Regions from separate parts of the Paenibacillus sp. 2TAB26 genome, predicted to be linked through region 1. Evidence: riboswitches for the same ligand, from Rfam matches in the RefSeq annotation. Region 1 holds a riboswitch; each other region holds the start of a gene.
What was found. Region 1 has a riboswitch for cyclic di-GMP ahead of AB4Z50_RS07425 (EAL domain-containing protein). Riboswitches for the same ligand answer to the same signal wherever they lie in the genome.
Positions count from the first base shown of each region.

Region 2: another riboswitch for cyclic di-GMP. It lies ahead of AB4Z50_RS24015 (methyl-accepting chemotaxis protein); the one in region 1 lies ahead of AB4Z50_RS07425 (EAL domain-containing protein).
Region 3: another riboswitch for cyclic di-GMP. It lies ahead of AB4Z50_RS01140 (SpaA isopeptide-forming pilin-related protein); the one in region 1 lies ahead of AB4Z50_RS07425 (EAL domain-containing protein).

Region 1 is NZ_JBFRGC010000005.1:338,560-340,885, reverse strand. It holds gene AB4Z50_RS07430 (metallophosphoesterase) at 1-636, shown strand, start outside; cyclic di-GMP riboswitch class I at 753-838, shown strand; gene AB4Z50_RS07425 (EAL domain-containing protein) at 923-2,326, shown strand, end outside.
Region 2 is NZ_JBFRGC010000022.1:125,607-127,932, forward strand. It holds gene AB4Z50_RS24010 (DUF1836 domain-containing protein) at 190-960, shown strand; cyclic di-GMP riboswitch class I at 1,033-1,117, shown strand; gene AB4Z50_RS24015 (methyl-accepting chemotaxis protein) at 1,257-2,326, shown strand, end outside.
Region 3 is NZ_JBFRGC010000001.1:265,754-268,079, forward strand. It holds gene AB4Z50_RS01140 (SpaA isopeptide-forming pilin-related protein) at 1-1,270, opposite strand, end outside; cyclic di-GMP riboswitch class II at 1,302-1,385, opposite strand; gene AB4Z50_RS01145 (hypothetical protein) at 1,631-2,092, shown strand; gene AB4Z50_RS01150 (DEAD/DEAH box helicase) at 2,288-2,326, shown strand, end outside.

The DNA of each region.
Region 1 (2,326 bases):
AAATATGGCCTAGCCGTCTACCAAAACTTTAAACATGTTCATTCTATTCTTGAGAAAAACAGGCCAATTGATGAGCATATCAAAGCATATGAAACGTATAAGAGGCAGCTGGAGCTGTATGCCGAGGCTGGGGAGCTTGAATACAAGCCATTTTCGCTGCTCAAAATCGTATACGTAGACGGAAGCGAGCAGCTGCCAGCGTGGAAAACCTCGGAGATGTATCGTTTCCTCTCTGACGATCCATTCATCACGCTTGTTCTGTCTGATGCGGAGAGCTATGAGCTTGCAGAAAAATATTTCTACACGCTTACGGTAGACAATCATATGGAAGGTGTCGTGATTAAGCCGGAGATGCCTCAGCCGTACACGGTTCCCTATATGAAAGTGCGCAATAAGGAATACATGTCTATTATTTACGGTTATGATTATAGATTTCCGCACAAGTACAATAAGCTCATCAAGCAAAAAAATATTACGCAAAAGCTTCGTACATCATTTAACGAGTACCGGCTAGGACAGCATATGCTGGCGATTCCTTTTGCTGAAATTGCTCCAGAAAACGATGGATATCAAGCGGCTGTTGCGAATCTTTTGTTTGAGGTTGCCAAAGAGAAGGAAATAGATCCTAGATTGTAAATCATCAATATACCAAACCTCCCAAAATGGGAGGTTTTTCTACATCATTCGACCTATTATGAAATTGGTTATGGTATATATCGGAATAATATGGAATACTGGTATATGTAAAAAGTCCTAGTAAAAAGCAAAGTTGTCGAAAGACAATGACGCAAAGCCAACAGGCCTAAAGGAAATTTCCAAAGGTGGCTGGGTTGCCAAAAGGATGAGTGATAACATACCTATATCCTCTCCTTAAAAACTTCAGGTTACCGCCTACGTTATGAATAAGAGGGGATATTTAGCAATGAAACAAATGATTAAACGTTTTAATGGCAATGTTAATGTTGGTAGTTTTAATATTGTTCAAAAGTTAGCTAATTTAGGCTACTGGGAGTTTGACCATATTCGCAGAGAAGCATCCTGGTCGAATCAAATGTTCGAAATATATGGTATGAAATCTGATTTCTCGATGACGATTGAACAATTTTTTGAGTTCGTGCATCCCGAAGATCGTGAGCGCGTTAATGAGCAGTTCCACCTTGCAATTGAATCAAAAAAGGAAAGCGTTTCCGAGTACAGAATCGTTCGTCAGGGCGGTGAAGTTAGACATGTGGTGGAAAACATTACGTTCATACGGAATGCCGAAAACGAGATATTGTTGACGATAGGCATGATTCAGGATGTTACGGAAAATAAAAAAATACAGCATCGCCTCACACTAGAAGAGCAGCTTTATAAATCGATATTTGAAAACAATCCTGATGCTGTCTTTTCTTTAGACGCACAAGGGCGTTTTTTGTCATGCAATTCAGTGCTTGAGCAACTTTTTGGATATACGAAAGAGGAAATTATTAATGATAGTTTTCATAAATTTGTAGATGCCGCAGCGCTGGATAAAACGATTCAATATTTTGAGCAAACGGTCAAGACGCTGAATCCTCAAAACTATGATACGACAGGCATTACGAGAACAGGGCAAACGGTCGAATTTAATGTGACCAATATTCCAATCATTATTAATAAAAAGCTTATCGGTGTCTACGGCATTGCCAAGGATATTACGCAGCAAAAAATGATTGAGCAGTCGTTGACTGAGACCGAATTAAAATACCGCAGTATTGTCGAGCAATCCATTGTCGGTATTTTTGTCGCGCAGAAAAACAACTTCGTTTATTCAAATGATCAGCTCAATAAAATGTTCGGTTATGACTCCTTGATCGGTATGGATATTATACAGACGATTCATCCCTCAGACCGTGAAGCCGTCGTTAATCAGCTAACGAAGTTACAGGAGGGGCAGTCTTTATCTAATTTCTGCCACAGAGCCATTAAACAAGATGGGACGAATATTCATTGCGAAGTGCACTATAATCAAGTGTCAAATATGGGTGAGCAAGCGATCGTTGGCGTAGTCCTTGATATTACGGATCGAAGCAAGGCTGAGGAATTAAATCAATATTTGGCTTACCACGATTATTTAACGGAGATGCCAAATCGCAGAATGTTTGAAGACCAGCTAGATAAGCAGCTAAGGGTAAGCGAGTATTTTAAGCAGAGGCTGGCGATCATGCTGATTGACGTGGATCGTTTCAAATATGTAAATGATACGCTGGGGCATCCGATTGGGGATGAGCTGCTGAAACAAATCGCCTTCCGATTGATGAGCAATTTACGTGATGGCCAAACCGTATTCCGACTTGGCGGAGAC
Region 2 (2,326 bases), on a different contig from region 1:
TACATGATATGACAAATGCCATATCCAACGGTAACAGCCTTATACGCGCTTTAAAAGCGATTTAACGAGAATGAAAGGCTTATTCTCATTGATTTTCGAGCCTTTACAAGCGTCATTCTCCGGCATATGATGAGTTCATATGAACTTGTAATATAGGAATGCAAGACGAATGCGCGAGGAGGAAGCGATATGGAGTCCTTTACGCTTACTCGAAAAGAGATGGCTTGCTTGCTGCTGGCTCTGGACGGAAAGTATAATTTGAAGCCACTGCAAGTGCTGCAAGCCGCATGGACCAAAACGCATCAATGTGACTTGGAGAAAGGCACGGGACTGCCTGCATTTATGTCTACGCTGCTGCCTCCAATTATTGAAAAGCTCATTAAAGGAAATGAGATTAAAGGCTTTTCACTACATGAAATTGCTGCGTTGGGCCAACTAATCGAATATTCGAATCTGTCGATTACCTCCATGCAAAACTGGGTAAAGCGAGATTTCAAACCTTATTTCGATTGTCCGAAAGCTGGGAAAAAATATTCTCTGAACCAAGCTGCGTTATTATTCATTATTGATGATTTAAAGTCAAATCTTGATTTTGAATCAATACGCAAGCTTTTTGAGATCGTATTCAAGAAACCAGAGGATGAAGCAGACGATTTAGTTGGGCCTATTGAATTATATGCATCTTATACCAGTATGTTTGAGGAGCTAGATGCGAATAACGATCAACTGCTCGACATTTCCGGTCATTTGAAGGAAAATCCGCATCAAGATTTATTGACAGAGCATGTCATTCGCTCTTCAGCGAATCAATTTGCAAGCAGATTGCCGAATTTAACGGAAAAACAATGGGAAGCGGTGCGAAATATTTTGCTCGTTGCGGTTATTTCCATCCAAACCTCCTATTTTCATTCGTTAGCAAGGCGTTATTGCAATGCAACCTTATTTTTAGCCACAGAATAAATATGGTTCAAGGGATGACAAATTCACTAAATAGTCCTATACTGGTTTAAGTTGTAAACTACAAAATAGACAAACTGAAAAAGGCAAACTTGTTGAAAGACAAGGACGCAAAGTTATGGGCCTAAGGTGTACGCACTATGGCTGCCAGACCGCCGGAAGGATAATAAGCTAACTGAGCTGTCCGCCTCCTGTGGCTGGATAGCTTTTTTTGTTTTCAGGAGACAGAGGAGAGAGCAAGCAGGATGGTTTTTAAGGATAGGATAGAGAGAGCAAAAATACTGTTTAAGAAATTGAGTTTGAAGAAAATAACGAGCAAATTATTGCTTGTTACCGCAATCATCACACTTTTTAATGTAGGCTCGGGCGTTTTGATTTATTTTCAAAATCATTCAGTAGCAACCTCAGTCGAAGGCTCAGAGGAATTGCAGCGTGCTGAACGCAATTATCAAGGTATATCGAATAGGCTGCTGAAAGTGATGCTTCTAATGGTAGATGCCATTGAAAATGGCAAAAGCGATGCAACGCTGATCATGAAGGATTTGGAAACGATGCCTGCCAACATCGATGAATTAGAGAAACAGCTTATCGATATGGATAAGAAATATCCGCCTGCAACGGAAGATGGTCCTTATTATGCGAATCAGGTTAATGTTCTTAAGCTTGCATTAGATAACTTGAAAGTGACGAATACAGATGTGAGTGGATTATCATCAGATGAGAAATCGCTCCGCATAAGCAATCTAATAAGCGTATATACCGTCATTCTAAGTTATTCCAACGATACAATGCACGAGCGTTTGACCGCAGACGCTAACGCGACGCAGAAGCTTCTCGATAAAGACATATCCAGTGCGAACCTTATTGTGCTTATAAATGTCATTTTGCTAGCTATTCTTCCTGCTATTATGATTTTTGTCATCTCACAATCGATTAGAACAGGACTTGTAGGCATTACAAAAAGAATTAAGCAGTATGGCAATAATGATTTTACAAGTCAAGAAAAACTCGTTCGCTCTGACGAATTTGGCGATCTTGACCACGCTTTGGCTAATATGGGCGATCAGCTGCGAGAAACGATTAAAGCTACGCTTGAAGTGAGCGAATCTGTGCTCCACATTTCGAATAATATGGATAATATGATTGGTATTAATCGAAAAGCATCAGAGGATGTAAATGGCCAAGTGGAGCTGGGCAGAAAAGTGTTGCTGTCGCAGTATGACGATGCTTCATCCATTTCGGCAGTTACGGAAGAAATCTCAGCAAGCTCTCAGCAAATTGCTGCGTCGAGTGAATACATAAACAATGATATGCAAAATATGAAGCAATCATCTCATAACGGCACGCAGCAGATGGCTGGCGTGGTCTC
Region 3 (2,326 bases), on a different contig from region 1:
GTGTGCTCTCAGGTGTTGGAGTTGGTGTAGCTGTAGGCGTGCTCTCAGGTGTAGGAGTTGGTGTAGCTGTAGGCGTGCTCTCAGGTGTAGGAGTTGGTGTAGCTGTAGGCGTGCTCTCAGGTGTAGGAGTTGGTGTAGCAGTAGGTGTAGTCTCAGGTGTAGGAGTAGGAGTTGGAGTAGCAGTAGGTGTCGATGACGGTGTTGGAGTAGGCGTAGAGCAGGTTTCGCCTTCATTCACAAGCGAAAGCTCTTTCTCCTTGCCCCAATGGATCTTCAGCGTATTAGGTACAGCTTGTGGATCAGTTGGGTTGGCAAGCTCCGTATTCGTTGAAAAGCTTATGGAACCTTTTCCAGGAATTACGCCATTTCCTGTTTGAGTGGAATTCGGGATTTCCCATGAATAAGAAACCGCAATGTCACTCTCGTTGCTTACTTTCCAAGCTCTTGTTTTACTCGGGTCGGCGGAGCAAGCCGTTTCAAGTTTGAGCTTAGCCGTATTAATAACTGCTTTTTGCACAGATTTATCTGTGGTTACTACGATCTGCTGGGTAGCCACTAAATCGGTGGTAAAGCCATCTAAGGTTAATTCTTTTAATGTATAGGTACCGATAGGCAATTCGTTGAATTGCAAAATACCGTCACTATTGGTAACACCGCTTTTGACTAATTTACCGTCTTTCCAAAGCTCGAAGGTAATGCCTACATGAGGAGCCCCTTCGACATCATTTAAATGTTTGTTGATGATGATACTGCCCGTACAGCTGTTCGAAAGCTTTAGATTCCATGCTAAAATTTTGTCGCCATGAGCGCCGGGTCCTAATGTCTTAATTAAATCTCCGCTATAGATATCTAATTGATAAGGCAAACATTTTGGAATGTTAATCGTAACGGAGTAAGTACCTGCTTTTGGATATATAATAGACTGCCCCTCAAAAAATGTTTGCTTGTTGTATGGAATGGTTGTATCGCCGGGTCCAGGTGCCCAGTCAGCAGGGCCTTCATAGCCGGAGAAGCTGACTCTAACACAGTCTTTTAGCGTCTGGAACGTAGCGGTAGCTGTTCCGTTATTATTGACTACGATATTGGAATGCGTGGCAATGACATCCTTGCGATCCGATGAATACTGTGGACAGCTATTCTCATCTACGAGAGCCGCAGCATTCGTACCTTGATTGCTATCACCTTCCGCCATGGCAAGGGAACTAAGCGACAACGAAAAAATTAATAACAGAGCCAGGGCTAAACTGATTTTTTTCCTAAAATAACGCATCTTTCACTCTCCTCTTAGATACGTAGTGGGGTTCCAAGAGGGCCGGTTACACTACTAGCTCCATATAATCCAAGTGTCCAATTGTAGATTATACTTCATCGCTTCCCTAGTTATTTTGATTGTGAAAATCCACTCTCCCTTTCTATATGCGTGCACCGGTTAGATATGCATGCTTTCATATTAAAATGATAACATGTATTGGAAATTGCTCAAGGGTGTTTCTTTGTCAGAAAATGACTAATAATCATCATAAAACAGGATATATTTTTGGCATAACACACATTTTGTCACCTTGTCCCTTGATTGCGGAACCAGTGGGCTCTTCATGGCATATAGTGTCACAAAGAGGAGGTGGCCGCCATGTTTGAACTTCTACTTCTTGTTATTGGCTGTTATGCTTTGGCTGCATTGTCGGTGCATCTGGCGTATCGAATTTGGCGAGGGCGCCAGCAATCCAGCAAGCATTATGTGCTCGTAGCTGACGTTCAGCAAAACAATATGGAATGGTATGTACGTTCGCTGTTTTCTTTCTCTCGGCGAATGGGAAAAAATGTTCGTTTGACGATCGTAGATCAAGGGGTTACAGAGGAGACACTGGCTATTGTTGAACGATTAGCTAGAAGGGGCGATGAGGTCAGGATTCACTTTAATGGATCTAATCCGCTGTCTGGAAGCGAAGACGGTAAGCGCTCTCAAACAGAGGGTGTGGATGGAACTCAGCTGCTATGGCTGCTCCAGGCAGAAGGAGTTGTGTCGCTTTCCGATCACGCGGTGCTAATTGATTTGCAAAATCCGACAGATTTGTCGAAAATGCCATTTTAGTATATACTCTACGGTAAAGAAATAGTCGGAGTGAAGCACACTCAATAACGCAAATGCGTTGTTGGGTGTGCTTTTTTTTTGTTTACAGTGCTTGCAAACATCATTCTCGTTTTGTCTGGGAAGGGAGAGGCTGTATTTAACTTAACAGATGAATAATGAAGTCAGTTCTATAAAATGTCGAGGGAGCGAATAGAGATGAAAGCTCAATTGTATGTTGTGAAAGTGAAAGGCTGC